2 regions of the Bacillus sp. KH172YL63 genome follow, and region 2 is predicted to be linked to the other one. Evidence: riboswitches for the same ligand, from Rfam matches in the RefSeq annotation. Region 2 holds a riboswitch; the other holds the start of a gene.
The links. Region 2 has a riboswitch for cobalamin ahead of KH172YL63_RS10315 (ABC transporter substrate-binding protein). Riboswitches for the same ligand answer to the same signal wherever they lie in the genome.

Region 1 (7,987 bases), 790 kb from region 2:
CTCGTGGACCACAAGCAGCTAACGTTGTAAAATTATAATTTACCCTTTGTATTTTCAAAAACAGACTCATTCGTGAGTCTGTTTTTTTTATGTTCATAACCATTTCCCTTTCTTGCCAAGTATGTGTCAGCTCAGTCGGTGAAAAATATAGCTGTAACAACCTACTTGATGAGGAGGAGATTTGCATGACAAACAAAAATGACAATCGTGAACGAAAAAATAAATATCCGAACAATAAAAAGAATGACACTGAATTCTCCAAAGACATCAATATCCGAAGTGAAATAACGAAAAAAGATTGCGGAAAAGCCTGATCGTCGTTCGAGATCTTGCATGGTGAACAAGTAGAGGGACGGACCTTTCAAGGTCCGTCCCTCTACTTACTCATGATATTCATGAAGTCTCCGATGAACCCTTCGTAGTCGAGGGTCATGTAGATTTTTGTGGTGGAGGGGGTTTTTTCTGAACCGACCCGGAAATCGGCGATTGATTTGCCCCTTGATTTGCCCCTTGCTTCTCCGTGAATATTCACGACCACATCTCTTTTTAAGTAGCTGCCGAGGGCAGGATTCATGAGGAGGGACAGTGTCAGGACATCGTGCATAGGTGCCCCCTTGATGCCTGGTACAAGCTGTTGATAGGCTTTGAAATAGAAATCATAAACTTTATCAAGGATGGTGATCAAAGGGCTGGAAGATGCGTTCTGGATCTCCTCGATATGCTTGCGGGTGACGAGTGCTTGATTGGTAACATTCAAAGGGACGCTCGTCACACTCTTCACCTGGCTCATGATGAAATGACTTGAAACGGGATCTCCATAGAAATTGGCTTCAGCGATCTTTGAAACATTCCCGGGCACAAGGAAGGCACCACCCATAATATAGAATTCTTTAATTTTTTCCCCGAACTTATCATCCAGGATGAACGCTATCGCAAGGGAAGTATTCCTTCCTACGTCGACTACTGTGACGTCTTCGTACTGATCAATGATATGAAATAAATCGGAGAAGTTCAAAAGCTTCCCTTTGATCGTATCAGGAGGGCGTATCGGCCCCAATCCATTTTTTCCGTGAATTTCCGGATAATATACCGGGTATTCCCCAGTACTGGAGCGGGTGGCCCCACCGATGATCGGGATATGTTCCTGGTTCGCCAGATGAAGCAAATAGGCGACATTGTTTGTTGCCTGGTCTTTATCAACATTTCCATAACCTGACACGATACCGATCAAATGAATGTCCGGATGCAGGAGGGCGTACATGATCGCAATGGAGTCATCGATTCCTGGATCTGCAAACAGAAGTATATTCTTCATGATCTTATCCCCTCGTGTTCAATTTCTTCCAATATATGTAGATAATGTTGGATTATGCTTTGGCACCAGTGTAATCCTGAAATTAGGAATATATCCTCTTATATCCTTTTTATGGATATGGCATCCCGCATTTTTTGAAGGGAAGCTTTCGATCGTTCCTGGCTTTTCATCATGATGGTGACATAGAGTGCGTCCACTATACTTAACTGGCTGATCCTTGATGCAAGGGCTTCGGAGCGGTATTCAGTCTCTTGTGATATGGTGTATAACGGAATATCGATGCGGCTGCTTAAAGGAGTCTTGGCAAAATGGGTGATGGCGATTGTGGTGACCTGATTTTTCTTGGCCACTTCCAATACGTCCAATAAATCCCGGTTTGCCCCTGAGTGTGAAATGAAGACAATCACATCTTCATTTGTCAGCTGTGAGGCTGATATCAGCTGCATATGGGGGTCATTGTATGCAGTAGTGGTCATACCGGTCCTCATAAACTTATGGTGTGCATCCATGGCGACGAAGCCTGACCCGCCTGTACCATAAAATTCAACTCTCCGCGCATGCAAGATCGATTGAACCGCTTGAGAAAAGGTTTCTTCATGCAGGATGCCGAGGGAGTCCTCCAAGGTCCTCATATTCGACCGGAAGACTTTCTTTGCAATGTCCACATTCGAATCGTGTTCATCGAGTGTTTCGTGAATATCCTTGATAGGTGAAACAAGGTCGGACGCGAGTGAAATCTTCATGGCCTGATAGCCTTTGAATCCCAGACGCTTACAAAATCGGAAAACAGTCGCATCTGCCACCCCGAGATCTTCGGCGATCCCGCTGATGGTTGAATGGATAATTTTTTCTGGATTAGCAATAATATAATCTGCAATCAATTTTTCTTTTTCACTGCATTGCGAGTAATGAGAACGGATGCGTGGTAAACACTGAAGTGGCTTCTCGTTTTTTGGCATTGTTGAACCTCCTGTGGAATTCCCATGAAAATTATTTTAACTCAACAGATAAAATAAAAAAATATTATTTCACAAAAACCTAACATGAAAAATTATTTCGTATTATAATAAAAAGCGGGAAAAGTTATTCAAGAAAGGATTGATGGTCATGACCAAACAACAAATAGGAGTAGCGGGTGTAGGTGTAATGGGTAAAAGCCTTGCCTTGAACTTCGAGAGCAGGGGCTATTCGGTTTCGATATATGATGTTTCAGATGAAAAGGTGAGAGAGGTACTCGAAGAACATCAAGATAAAAATATGATAGGCACCCATGATGTAAAGGAGTTCGTCCAGTCTTTAGAAACACCGAGGAAGATTTTGATCATGGTACCTGCAGGGAACATCACCGATAAGGCAATTCAATCACTGGTGCCCCATCTCGATAAAGGCGACATCCTGATCGACGGTGGAAATACATATTTTGAAGACACAGTCCGACGCAATAAGGAATTGGCTGAAATGGGCATCAATTTCATCGGGGCGGGCGTTTCCGGCGGAGAGGAAGGAGCTCTTTACGGACCGGCAATCATGCCCAGCGGACAGAAGGAAGCTTATGACCTTGTAGAACCATTCCTGACAAGCATTGCTGCGAAAGTTAAAGGTGATGCCTGCAGTACATATATCGGTCCTGATGGATCGGGACACTATGTGAAAATGGTCCATAATGGAATCGAGTACAGTGATATGCAGCTCATTTGTGAAGCGTATTACCTGATGAAAAATGTGCTTGGATTGAGTGCATCAGAGCTGCATGAAATCTTTAAGGAATGGAATGAAGGGGAACTCGACAGTTACCTGATCGAAATTACTGCAGATATCTTCACAAAGGTTGATGAAGAAACCGGCAAACCGCTTGTGGACGTCATTTTGGATACGGCTGGCCAAAAAGGGACCGGTAAATGGACAAGCATCAGTTCACTTGAACTTGGTGTCCCTTTATCGATCATTACAGAGTCGGTGTTTGCCCGCTTCATTTCTGCCATGAAAGAAGAACGGGTGAAGGCAAGTAATATCTTAAGAGGTCCTAAACATAAAGAATTCACAGGCAATAAAGAAGCGTTCATCGAAATGATCCGCAAAGCCCTGTACTTAAGCAAGATCTGTTCTTATGCCCAAGGATTCGCACAGCTGCAATCGGCATCGGAGGAGTACAATTGGAACTTGAAGCCAGGTGAAATCTCGATGATATTCAGAGGGGGATGCATCATTCGGGCAGGCTTCCTGGAAGAAATCAAACATGCATATGACCGTAGCCCTGAATTAACGAACCTTCTGCTCGATCCTTACTTCAAAGAAATCGTAGAGAATTATCAGGATGAAGCAAGAGAAGTGGTGGCAACAGCGATTAAGCTCGGTATCCCTGTACCGGGTCTGGCGAGTGCACTGGCGTATTATGACAGTTACCGCTCAGAGTCGCTCCCGGCAAACCTCCTGCAGGCACAAAGGGATTATTTCGGAGCCCATACGTATCAGCGCATCGATAAAGAAGGGACATTCCATACAGACTGGCTTTCTAAATAAGGTTGTCTTAACATGATGGAGCGCTTCTAGTGAAGGCGTATCCCGCGTAACGAGCTATGGGTAATCCTGTAACAAAAAACAAAAAACCGGACACATTCTTTCGCAAAAAAAGAATGTGTCCGGTTTTTTACTTTGCTCTTTTCGCATAGGTTGTTGCTATTATTAAACGTAAATTTGAGACTGTGGAATAAAAAAATTACCATAGCAATGAATCAAGGGTAATGTACTTGGATTACGTTGATCAAAACTATTCAGGACATGAATAAGCAGTTAATTCAGTGAATTTTTGGTTTTTATCTTCATGGTTGATTGGAGTGGAAGATGCTCGACTCCTGCGGGAACTGATGGACAGGTGAGACCCCGCAGGACGAAGTCCGAGGAGGCTCACCGCCATCCCCGCGGAAAGCGAGCATCTGGAGCGGAAATCAACCGCATCTCGCTTGTCTAATAGCCACAATGTTTACGAAAACAGCTTTTTACTTATAGATTTCTGTCAGCCATTTTTTATGATTCCTCACTTGAAGAATCATCTTTCGTATGATGCTTGTCCTTTTCATCCCTTTGATCTTTTTTCAGGTCTTCAAGGGGGATCGGGTCTACGTTTTGTTCACTTTCATGCTGATCGAGGATGCCCTCATGATCCTTGTTGATCTGTTCCGGATTATCGTTCGCCCTTTTTGACAATGAAACTCATCCTTTCCGATTCATGGTTTACTGTACCATACCCTGCTTATGAAGGTGAAAAACGGAAAACTGGAAAAACCGGTAAAAAAGAACCGCCCGTGAGGCGGCTCTTGTATGCGTGCATTAAATTTTCACATCGATATTTGCTTTTTTCTTTAAGTCCTCAACATGTTGCACAAGCTTTTCCTGCTTTTTTTGCTGTTCCAGCTGTTTCTTGATTTGAGGCTTCACATCTTCATATTTAGGTGCATCCTTTGCCTGTTCCTCACCTTGTTGGCTTGTGTACTGATCAAAGAATGTCTTCATTTCATCTTCAGTCACTTCGTCAACTTTGATTTCTTTCTCGACATAGTTTGTATATTTGATGTTTTCAGCAATCTGGTTTTTCAATTCATCCAGCGTGAAACCGGCTTGTTTCATTGCTTCTTCAAATTTCTTTTCATCTTCATACTGCTTTTTAACTTCTTCTAACTGTTTGTTGACGTCATCTTCCGTTGCTTTGTAGCCTTTTTCTTCAGCCTGCTGCATCAATAGCGTCTGGCCGACAAGACTGTCGATTGTCTGTTCTTTGATTTTCTCCGCTGCATCTTTGCTTGTAGGATCTTGTCCCATTTGCTGATATTGCATCTGTGATTGAGAGAGGATATTGTTGAAATCATCGCCTTTGATCTTTTCGTCGTTGACTACGGCAACGATTTTGTCTTCCTCTACCTTTTGTTTATCCATTTTCTTTTGCATTTCTTCCATTTTCTTTGCCTGTTCTTCTTGGGACTGTTGATCGCTTTCTTCCGTTTTCGCTTTATCGTCAGCTTGTTTTTGGCTCTCCTCATCAGAACCGCAAGCAGCTAGTCCAATTGTTAAAAATACCAATAGTAAAGTCGTTAGTAGCTTCTTCATAATAGACTCCTTTCAGAACTAAGGTGTGATCAAGAAAAAATCACTTAATGGGCATTGTATATGATAAACCCTTAAAAAGAAAGTATTAAGATCAAAAAGTATTGTTTGTAACAATGATGAAACAGAATCTTGGAAGGGGCTAGACCTGAGTGCATCATATCTGCGGGCGAACCGGAACGATGGATCCGAGGAGAGAAATATGAAAGAGGAGATGCCTGTCTGTACTTGTTTCTAACCCAAAAAAAGTGGCTGTATAAATAGATGGCTTTCTATTTATACAGCCGAAAATAATGGGGACCAAAGAATACTGTCAAACAACCTTCACCCTGGATTATAAAGAGACATGCAGGTTTGTTCAACGGACCAGAGTGGAGGTGAGATGTGTGTACTGTCGATTTGTTCATGCATTTAGACAGCTCACTCCCTCTTTTGCGGAAATTAATAATTCTAAGCATATTTTAACAGGAGTTTTGCTTTCCATTGTGGAATAGCATGTTATAGCGAAGGAGGAGGAAGATGAATCAATTAATCAGAGTCGGAACGACTTATATCCCGGTGAGGGACGTAAGGGCAGCAAGTGAATGGTATGTGGAGAAGCTGAACGCAGGTTTGAATTACCTGGATGGGGATAAAGCCATTTTGGATCTTGCCGGCCACAGCATGTTTTTAGTGAGCTCACCAGAGGGGGAAAGCAGTAATTTCATGGACAGGCACCAACAAAAGCGGTTTTCCATCACGTTCGAGGTTAACGGATTAAATGAATTAAACGAATTGCGGGATGAATTAAAGAGCAAAGATGTAGAAATCGGTGAAATCGAAGACAGGGGCCATGGCGGTAGAAATTTTATTTTTTATGATAGTGATGGAAATTGCTTTGATGTGTGGAGTGTACTGAGTCCCGACTTTAAAAAAGCTTATCAGCTCTAAAAAATTCCCCTTGAAAATTCAAGCAGTATCATTTAATATGAAGTTCGACACAATATTTTGTGTTTCATTTTAATTATTAAACTACATATTGATTATAACCTGTGAACAGGGTGTCGATTGAGACTTAATAGGGAATCCGGTGTAACTCCGGAACTGTCCCCGCAACTGTAAGTGCTGACGAAATAAGGAACTGCCACTGTCGTAATGTCGATGGGAAGGCCTTAAAGTAGGTGGAAGCATGAGTCAGGAGACCTGCCTTGTTTATCACGTGTTATTCTCTTCGGGAATTGGGAGGATAAAGCGAGGATAGATGTGGCTTTTGCCTGTTCACCTATCTCCGTAATGTCTGGAACCGGTCCCTTTTGAGGGGCCGGTTTTTTTACTCTCTCCCGTTTGATATGAAAGGGAGGAATGGGAATGTCAATGTTTATGAATGTAAGTAGTACCCATGAAGAAGCAGTAAGGAGCCTAAAAAGACTGCATAAGCGGTTTCCACAGCTTCACTTCAAGGAATTTGATGAAAAGGTCAGGGTGTATACGGCTCACCAGCCCGATATGGACAGGGAGAAGTTGAATCGCTTCATGATCCTGACGGCGGTTGAAAGGATTTCATCTCATGAACCGGACTGGACTTATGCTGCTGCCGATCTCTATTTGAGAAGTCTATACCGGAACATTTCAAAAGCCAGGGGAATAGGAGAAGCTGAGCTCTTCGGTTCATTCTATAGGCATGTGACGTCTGTTACCGAATCAGGGTTATATACGAAAGCCCTCCTTGATACGTACAGCGAAGAAGAAATCAATTATCTCGGCTCCATCATGGAAGCAGGACGGGATGAACTCTTCACATATATAGGGATCATCACCCTTGCAGAAAGGTATTTAACAAAATCACATGAAGGAAAGGTTCTCGAGCTGCCCCAGGAACGATTCATGATCATCTCCATGACACTGTTAAGAAATGAGGCAAGGGACAAGCGAATTCAGTTGATTGAAGAGGCATACTGGGCCCTGTCCAATTTGTATATGACGGTTGCCACCCCGACGTTTGCGAATGCAGGGAAAAGTCACGGTCAATTATCGAGCTGCTTTATCGATACGGTGGCAGATGATCTCAGAAGCATCTATGACAGTAATACCGACGTGTCCACGCTCAGTAAAAACGGTGGCGGACTTGGCATCTATTTAGGCAAAATCCGGAGCAGAGGAAGTGACATCAAAGGGTTCAAAGGTGTGAGTTCCGGTGTGATCCCCTGGATGAAGCAATTGAATAACACGGCGGTGTCCGTCGATCAGTTGGGACAGCGTCAAGGCGCGATTGCCGTATATCTGGATGTGTGGCATAAAGACATCTTTTCATTTCTTGATACCCGGTTAAATAATGGCGACGAAAGACAGCGTACCCATGATCTGTTCACCGGGGTATGTCTACCAGATTTATTCATGGAACAAGTCGAACAGAGAGGTGACTGGTATCTGTTCGATCCCCATGAAGTGAAGTCGGTCATGGGGTATTCCCTGGAAGATTACTATGATGAAGAAAAAGGGAACGGATCATTCAGGGACAAATACTGGGCGTGTGTAGCGCATGCGGGTCTTTCGAAAGAAGCGGTCCCCGCGATCGATATTTTCAAGCGGATCATG
Region 2 (8,777 bases):
GATACCTGTTACGATCGGTTTCTTGAATTTTCCGCTTTCTGCAAGCTCATTTTTCGTTTTTTCAGCCAATTGTTTCTGTTCCTCATTATGATAAAAGACCGCTGTCCGGTACTGATCTCCCCGATCATGGAACTGACCATCTGGATCGGTTGGGTCAATCTGCGGCCAGTACAGCTCTAACAGCCTCTCATAAGGGAAAAGGGACGGGTCAAATGTGATTTGGACGGCTTCGTAATGGCCGGTATCCCCTTGTTTAATCTCTTTATAGGTCGGGTTCTCGAGATGCCCGCCGGTATACCCGGAAACAACGTCGATGATGCCCGGTAATTCATCAAATGGTTTGACCATGCACCAAAAACAGCCACCGGCAAAGGTAGCCAATTCCTTCTTTACGTTCATGCTGAATCCTCCAATATCAAATATGCTTCTTTAAAGCATTAAAGTGTAAGCTTGAAACAGATTTTATCACGAATAAAATGTGGCGACAACATTTTTCACTCCGACGGTCAGATGGATGACCCGATGGCAGTTCTTCACACAGGATCGTGCATTTAGGACGACAAAAAATGTAAGCGCTGCTACAACTTTCAACAAATTTTGAAAATAGGATTCACTAACCCCGGGAATTTGTGTATAATTCTGATGAACGGAACAATTGTATACGATATGAGATTAGGTGAAGCGAAAGTACACTTACTTTTTAGCTTCTTAATAGGGAAGTTGGTGAAATTCCAACGCGGTCCCGCCACTGTAAATGGTAGTAAGCTGCACAATGATGGCCACTGTACAAATCTGTATGGGAAGGCGCAGCGAACAATGACCATGAGCCAGGAGACCTGCCTGATGTCTTTCGCACCAGATTCTACGCGGATAGAAAGGTGTAATGTGCCGGTTATTTATGTAACCATTCATGCATTTTACACAACACCTCTCATCCAGAGGTGTTTTTTTGTCTGACTACACACAACCACAGGGGGAAAGAACATGACACACTTTTGGAAAATCACACTGGCATTATTATTATCCATCGGGGTCCTGTCTGCATGCGGAACCGGGGATCAGGAAAGTAAGCAAGGAAAGCAGGAAGCTGTCACCGAGGAAAATGGTGCAGCATATCCACTGTCTGTAAATGATGCACTGGAGCATAAAGTGACTTTGGAAGAACAACCTAAACATATCGTTTCTTTAATTCCGAGTAATACAGAAATCTTATTTGAATTGGGACTGAATGATGAGGTTGTCGGCGTATCCGATTTTGACAATTATCCGGAAGAAGCAGCGGAAAAAGAAAAAATCGGAGGAATGGAGTTCAACGTAGAGAAAATTGTCTCCCTGAAGCCAGACCTCGTCCTTGCACATGAAAGCACGGCAACATCGGCAGAGGCTGGATTGACACAGCTGAAAGATGCAGGAATCAATGTCTTCATCGTTCAAGATGCGAAAAGCTTTGATGAAGTATACAGTACGATCGAGAATATCGGCATGCTTGTAGGAAAGAATGAAGAGGCAGAAAACGTCATCTCTGGCATGAAAGCCGACCTTCAATCCATTGAAGAAAAAGTGCAGGATGTCAAAGAGAAAAAACAGGTGTATGTGGAAGTATCTCCATCTCCTGATATTTATTCAACAGGTAAACATACCTTCATTGATCAAATGCTGACCATGTTAGGGGCAGAAAATGTGATGGGTGGCGAAGAAGGCTGGGTGCAGGTGAACCAGGAAGCTGTCATTTCATCCAATCCTGATGTCATCATCACAACATATGGCTACTACAGTGAGGATCCCAAGGAACAAGTCCTGTCAAGAGATGGCTGGAAAGATGTAAAAGCTGTCAAGGAAGGGAACGTTCATGATGTCCACTCAGATCTTGTTACCCGTACCGGTCCAAGATTGGTAGAAGGAGTAGAGGAAATTGCCAAGTCAATCTATCCGGAGATATTTGCAGAATAAAATATGGCTCACATATATGTGCGCAGGGATATTTCTTATTTTATCCCTGCTTGCAGGCATATCGATCGGGACAATCCATATACCACCGGGAGATATTATTTCCATCATAGGGTCTGAGATCATTGGGGTTCATCTGCCCCAATCCATCGACCCGATGACCAAGAACATCGTTTTTACCATTCGTTTACCGCGCGTATTACTAGCCCTGTTAGTCGGAAGCTCCCTGGCGATTGCCGGGGCTTCTTTTCAAGGGCTGCTCCGTAATCCACTTGCTGACCCGTATACACTTGGGGTCTCATCAGGTGCTTCAGTAGGGGCAGTCGTTACATTATTTTTCAATTTAAGCATTCCTGTCATAGGGGCGTTTACGCTTCCCTTTTTCAGTATCCTTTGTTCTGTGATCACCGTATTCCTCGTATTATGGTTTGCTCAAAAAGTGGAAAAGGCGATGAAAGTAGAAACAATCATCCTCACAGGTATCATATTCAGTTCCTTTTTAGGATCGCTGATCTCACTGATGATCGCCTTGACAGGGGAGGAGTTGCGACAGATCATCGGCTGGCTCCTCGGAAGCGTTTCTATGAGGGGATGGGACTATATTACAATCATCCTGCCGTTTTTCATCATCGGCATTACGATATTATTCTTTAACAGCAAAGAACTGAACGGAATGAGTTTCGGGGAAGAACAGGCCCGTCATATCGGCATATCTGTACATAGAAGAAAAATGATGATCCTGATCGCAGGGAGTATCCTCACCGGTTCAGCTGTCGCTGTCTCTGGTACGATCGGCTTTGTCGGCCTTGTGATTCCTCATTTTCTAAGAAGAATCATCGGACATGACCATAAGCATCTCCTTCCATTGTCGATCATAACAGGCGGGGGATTCCTCGTACTTGCCGACCTCATTTCAAGAACGATCATTTCTCCGACAGAACTTCCGATCGGAGTGATCACCGCGTTGATCGGGGCACCTATGTTTGCCTATATACTTCTTAAGAAAAGAGGGTTGTCTTCATGATCGATGTTCAACATGTTTCAGCCGGCTACAACGGGCGGAAAATGATCCGGAACATGAACTTCCATATCCATCAAGGGGAATTCTTCGGAATCCTCGGCCCCAATGGGAGCGGGAAAACAACCTTGATGAAAGCAATCACCGGCCTCCTTCCATTAATGGAGGGGACCATCCAACTGAAGGGGAAGCCGTTGGGGCAGTATTCCTCAAAAGAATTGGCAAAGAATATCGCTGTCCTGCCGCAGCTGTCGGCAGAAACATTTTCTTATCAAGTTCGGGAGACGGTGATGCTCGGCAGATATGCCCATCAGAAGGGGTTATTCAAAGGGGCGTCTATCCGGGATGGAGAGATTGTGGACAAAGTGATGGAACAGACTGGCATCAGCAAGTTTCAATCCCGTTATCTCCATGAATTGTCCGGTGGGGAGCGACAGCGGGTATTCCTGGCTCAGGCACTTGCCCAGGAGCCAAAGATTCTCCTCTTGGATGAACCGACGAATCACCTTGATCTCACTTTCCAAAAATCACTTCTCGATTTGATCAAAAGCCAGACGATACAGGAAAATCTTACGGTCGTATCCATCTTCCACGATTTGAATTTAGCGAGTCTCTACTGTGACAGGTTACTTCTGTTGAATAACGGTGAAACCCGTATGCTTCACCATCCCGAAGAAGTACTGAAGGAAGAGCATATTGAAGAGGTGTACCAGACAAAAGTGCAAAAACAGGCCCATCCCATTGTTGCAAAGCCCCAAATGGTTCTTGTACCAGAAGGGGAGGAACGGGAAGACATGTTACTGGACGGCCGTTTCCTCACACTGAAAGAGGATTGTATCCATTTCTCTGCTCCTTCCCCGCTGAAATGCATGTCATCAGGTATTATCGGGTCCGGGATCGGGTGGTATACGGATTTTATCAACCGGAGCGTTCCGGTTGATTATAATTGTTCAGATTACCAGCACGATATGAAAGAATACCTCATCGAAAAGCAATTAGATCCGTCTTTATCCGTCGGGATGATGACGGCGCTGCCTTTGACGAATATGATTTCAGACAGATTTGAACACGACGGGCGATCTGTCTTTATCGTCGTGACAGCAGGGGTCGGAAATGCCATGGATGTGTCAACGAGTTATCAATATGACATTGATTATAAGCCTGGAACGATCAACACGTGGGTGTTCATCAATGGTCATTTATCAGATGAAGCATACATCGAAGCATTGGTCACAGCAACCGAGGCGAAAGTCAGGGCCCTTCAGGATATGGATGTAAGGGACAAACGGACAGGAACACTTGCCACCGGGACACCGACAGACAGCATCCTGATTGCTTCCAATCAGAAAGGCGAGATCGAGCCTTTCGCAGGACCGATCACACCGTTTGGTAAACTGATTGGCCGCGGTGTGTATGAAGTGACGAAAAAAGCCATTCAACGCTACGGAGAGAATAAATGACCCCCTGATTAGGTGATCAAGGAAGGGAGGATGCGTATATGGGACATATCATCTTCATATCCGGAGGAGTGAGGAGCGGCAAAAGTTCACTCGCTGAAAAGATTGCAGCGTCAAAAAGACAACCCGGACAACCTCTTATCTATCTTGCCTGCGGCATCGATACCGATCCTGAAATGAGGAGAAGGATACAGAAACATCAACACGATCGTCAGCTCTCAGATGAATCCTGGCAGACGATTGAATGCAGTGGCTCACTTCATGAGGTCGTTGACTCCATCCCGCCCGACTCCATCGTGCTGCTGGATTGTGTCACCACTTTGTTGACCAATATCATGTTCGCCCCAGACGGAAAAAACGGGGAGGAAGCATACGTTGACATCTGCCAATCTATTAAAATGCTCATGCATAAAGTAAGGATATTGGTTGTGGTGAGCAATGAATTGTTCTCCGACTTCCCGCCGGAACACAAGGATGTTCTATCGTTCCTTAAGATACTCGGATCCATACATAGAAGCATTGTAGGACTCTCTACCATTTCTATTGACATGTCGGCAGGGATCCCCGATGTGAAGAAGGGAGTTCTCTCACTATGAGTATTCTCAAAGCTTTCCTGTTGAACCTTCAGTTTTTCACGATCATCCCGATTCACAGTAGACTCACCGTCGGGAAAAGGGAATTGGTATGGATGGTCAGGATCTTCCCTCTATTAGGTGTGTTTCTAGGTCTACTCCTTGCAGGTGGTTATGCGGTCCTTGATACCTATACGGGGCTGAGCACATTGGCAACGGCTTTTTTCGTCTGGGTCGTGCCCATCATCCTGACAGGCGCCATTCATCTCGACGGCTTTATGGATGCATGCGACGGATATTTTTCTTACAGAGAAAAGGAAAAGCGGTTAACGATCATGAAAGACCCACGGGTTGGCGCATTCGGAGTCATGTCGATCTTGATCTTACTTTCATCCCGGTTTCTATTTATTTATGAATCGGTTCTCACTGCTCCACCCAACATCCTTATGGCCACACTCATATTGATTCCCTTTTTCTCAAGAGTGGTGATGGGGGCGGGTACCATTTTCATCCCTCCTGCACAGAAGTCAGGAATGGGCTATGAATTCAGCAAGAACCTTTCAACCCTGGACATCGTTTGGATAGGTTCATTCGGCTTGGCGGTGGGAATCGTCATGTGGATATGGGGTTCCCTTTACCTGTTCTGGGTATTCGCATTCGTGACCGGAGTTTTCTTTCTCTTCATATATAGCAAGACCATTAAATGGTTCGGCGGGATGACGGGCGATACCACCGGAGCAAGTGTCGAGGGGGTGGAGTGGATTTTATGGATGACTATATGGTTATTATGCTCATCAGGCATGCTGTAACGGCTGAGAATGAACTAGGACAATACATCGGCTGGACGAATTCAAGTTTATCACCGACAGGAATCGATTATCTTCATCTCTACAAGCATTCATTCCGTCCTTTTAAAACAGTGTACGCAAGTGATTTGAACAGGACGATGGAAACCGCGGCTATATTGTTTCAAGATGCAAGCATCATTTCTACACCTTTGTTAAGGGAAATCCACTTCGGTGAATGGGAAGGATTGACCCACGCCAAGTTAAAGGATGATGCGGCCTATCAAATGTGGCTTTCCGATCCGAACCAATCCCCTCCAAATGGAGAAGGCATCGGTCAGTTCAAGAAGCGCATTAACATCGCCTGGTCCCATATCATGAACGAAATACGGTGTGATGGCAGACACGAATATGCCATCATCAGCCATGGCGGGGTCATGCGTCATCTTTTGACAGTCCTTTCGCCAATGAATGAAAAGCGGACATTTTGGGAGTGGGATGTGCCTCATGCTTCAGGTTACGAGTTAAGATGGAAAACAGAAGAGGATTGGAGGAAACAATCATGTACTTCGTTACGGGCGGTTCCTTTAATGGAAAAAGAAAATGGGTGAATGATTCTTTTCTTCATAATAATCCGGAGTATACTTGGTTTTCATTTTTCGATGGAGATGTAGAAACAATTGAGACCACAGCTGCAACCGTCGTATTGGAAGGGCTCGAATATGCCATCCGTTCTTCTCTGCACCTACCGGCAGAAGATATACGGGAAAAATTCAAACACCGGATGTCGTCTCTGCTCCAATGGGAACAGGATGTACAGGGAAGGAAAGTGATCTGGATCGGTTCAGAAATTGGCAAAGGGATTGTACCGGTTGATGCTGCAGACAGAAAATGGCGGGATGTGACAGGCTGGATCTATCAAGACCTTGCTGATATGGCACAGGAAGTATGGGTAGTATGGTACGGAATCGGGACACCAATAAAGAGGTAAAGGAGAGGGGAAAATTGCAATTATACACAAAGACCGGGGACAAAGGACAAACAAGTTTGATTGGCGGCAGGGTAGATAAAGATGACATCCGCGTCGATGCATATGGAACATTGGATGAAGTGAATTCTTTCGTAGGTCAGGCGATCACGGAACTCCATGCTGAGCGATACGAAGACCTTATTCAGTCGCTGGAGACGATCCAGCATGAATTGTTCGATTGTGGAGGTGATCTATCAAATGTATCCAGAAGAAGGCAGATCAAGCTCAAGCCAGAGTCGGTTCAAAGACTGGAAGAACACATTGACCGCTTAACAGAGGAAGCGCCTCCACTGGAAAAGTTCATCCTGCCTGGGGGCGTCAAGGCAGCAGCAAGTATTCATATCGCAAGAACCGTGGCGAGAAGGGCCGAGAGATCTATCGTTTCTTTATCAAAGACTGATGAGCATTTCCCATACGTCACGCTTCAGTACGTCAATCGCTTATCCGACTACTTTTTTGCCCTGGCACGGGTCATTAACCATCGAGCCAACGTGAAAGATATCGAATATATCCGGAGTGCAAATGTCTTCTCCTCAGGAACTGCACCAAATGAGAAATAACCTGAAATCTTTCATCATCCTATCCCTCTTTATTGCTTTATCAGCGATCGGTGGGCTGGTGAAAATACCGGCTGTCATCGGGACCGTTGCATTCGACAGCATGCCTGCCCTATTGGCAGCATCATTATATAATGGAAGAAAAGGGGCAGTAGTAGCAGGGGGAGGGCATCTTCTGTCAGCCCTTTACGCAGGATTTCCCCTCGGACCTTTCCATCTGATCATTGCTGCTGAGATGGCGCTTTTTGTATGGTTATTCGGCTATATTTTTTCAAAGGGGAAGCCGGTCATCGCTGCGATCCTCTTTTTTATCGGCAATGGTTTGATAGCAGGGATTCCATTTATCTTTCTATTGAGTCTGTCCTTCTATTTTGCGATGCTGCCTTCCTTGTTGACGGGTAGCTTGATGAATTTGACCCTTGCGCATTTCCTGTATCCACCATTGGTGCGCAGTTTGAAGAAGGGGGACTTCGCATGATGAAGGGAAGAGACGTATTATCGGTTCATACCGGCGATAAGCAACTGATTTTCGCATCTGAATGCAGCGGCGGTATTGGGTTGAAGCCGGATGACCCAGTGCAGGCTGATCCTGAAACAGTCGGGTACTACTGCTTCAGGGTTGCGGCGATGGAGTGCCTGTCAGCAGGGGCCGACCTGCTTGCTGTTCAGCTGATGAATTTCACATCTGATTCTGTATGGGACGCTTATAACAATGGAATCAATAAAGGATTGGCCGAATTGGGGCTGCATGGGATTCCGGTAACCGGGAGCTCCGAATCCAACATCCATCTTCTTCAATCGGCAATCGCCGTAACATGCATCGGCATGAAAGAAACGCGACCTGACAGAATTGATCCCGACTCGCTTTCCTATGGGGTGATCGGTAAACCGCTGGTTGGCCAGGAAGTTTTGGAAAATGAAGAATTTGTCGCACCTCTGTCATTGTTCCACATCTGCATGAATCATCCGTCCATTCAACACATACTTCCGGTCGGTTCAAAAGGGATACGTGCTGAACTCTCCATACTAATAGGGAGATCCGTCGAAAAACATGACATTCAGTCAGTGCTTGATATGGAAAAGTCCAGCGGTCCCTCGACATCATTCATCATTTCCTACAATCAAGAGGACTTAGAGGAAATCACGGAAATCACCCGGCCATATTTCCATTTCCTGCAACTTAATAGTGATAATAATTAAGTACATTTAAAGGTATTTGTGATAAAATATATTCTCAACCAACTGATTGGAGAAATATGTACAGTTATCCAACATTCTACGATTGTCAAATATCCGCGAATCACGTACTATTTCATACTATCATCGGTAATTCATGAATGTCTTATAAGTAGGTGAAGAAATGGATTCACGAATAAATCGCAAGACCAGAAAGAAGAAACGTGGAAGAAAA

Region 1: another riboswitch for cobalamin. It lies ahead of KH172YL63_RS06415 (ribonucleoside-diphosphate reductase subunit alpha); the one in region 2 lies ahead of KH172YL63_RS10315 (ABC transporter substrate-binding protein).

Annotation. Positions count from the first base shown of each region.
Region 1 covers NZ_AP022842.1:1,276,200-1,284,186, forward strand. The annotation lists gene cspD (cold-shock protein CspD) at 1-38, shown strand, start outside; gene KH172YL63_RS21710 (hypothetical protein) at 186-314, shown strand; gene KH172YL63_RS06385 (nucleoside hydrolase) at 377-1,315, opposite strand; gene KH172YL63_RS06390 (MurR/RpiR family transcriptional regulator) at 1,414-2,274, opposite strand; gene gndA (NADP-dependent phosphogluconate dehydrogenase) at 2,423-3,835, shown strand; gene KH172YL63_RS06400 (hypothetical protein) at 4,340-4,519, opposite strand; gene KH172YL63_RS06405 (SurA N-terminal domain-containing protein) at 4,643-5,416, opposite strand; gene KH172YL63_RS06410 (VOC family protein) at 5,933-6,343, shown strand; cobalamin riboswitch at 6,435-6,617, shown strand; gene KH172YL63_RS06415 (ribonucleoside-diphosphate reductase subunit alpha) at 6,767-7,987, shown strand, end outside.
Region 2 covers NZ_AP022842.1:2,065,474-2,074,250, reverse strand. The annotation lists gene msrA (peptide-methionine (S)-S-oxide reductase MsrA) at 1-399, opposite strand, end outside; cobalamin riboswitch at 658-858, shown strand; gene KH172YL63_RS10315 (ABC transporter substrate-binding protein) at 985-1,950, shown strand; gene KH172YL63_RS10310 (FecCD family ABC transporter permease) at 1,967-2,971, shown strand; gene KH172YL63_RS10305 (adenosylcobinamide amidohydrolase) at 2,968-4,425, shown strand; gene KH172YL63_RS10300 (bifunctional adenosylcobinamide kinase/adenosylcobinamide-phosphate guanylyltransferase) at 4,464-5,018, shown strand; gene KH172YL63_RS10295 (adenosylcobinamide-GDP ribazoletransferase) at 5,015-5,803, shown strand; gene KH172YL63_RS10290 (histidine phosphatase family protein) at 5,761-6,390, shown strand; gene KH172YL63_RS10285 (bifunctional adenosylcobinamide kinase/adenosylcobinamide-phosphate guanylyltransferase) at 6,342-6,770, shown strand; gene KH172YL63_RS10280 (cob(I)yrinic acid a,c-diamide adenosyltransferase) at 6,785-7,369, shown strand; gene KH172YL63_RS10275 (ECF transporter S component) at 7,359-7,844, shown strand; gene KH172YL63_RS10270 (ATP-binding protein) at 7,841-8,566, shown strand; gene KH172YL63_RS10265 (LCP family protein) at 8,727-8,777, shown strand, end outside.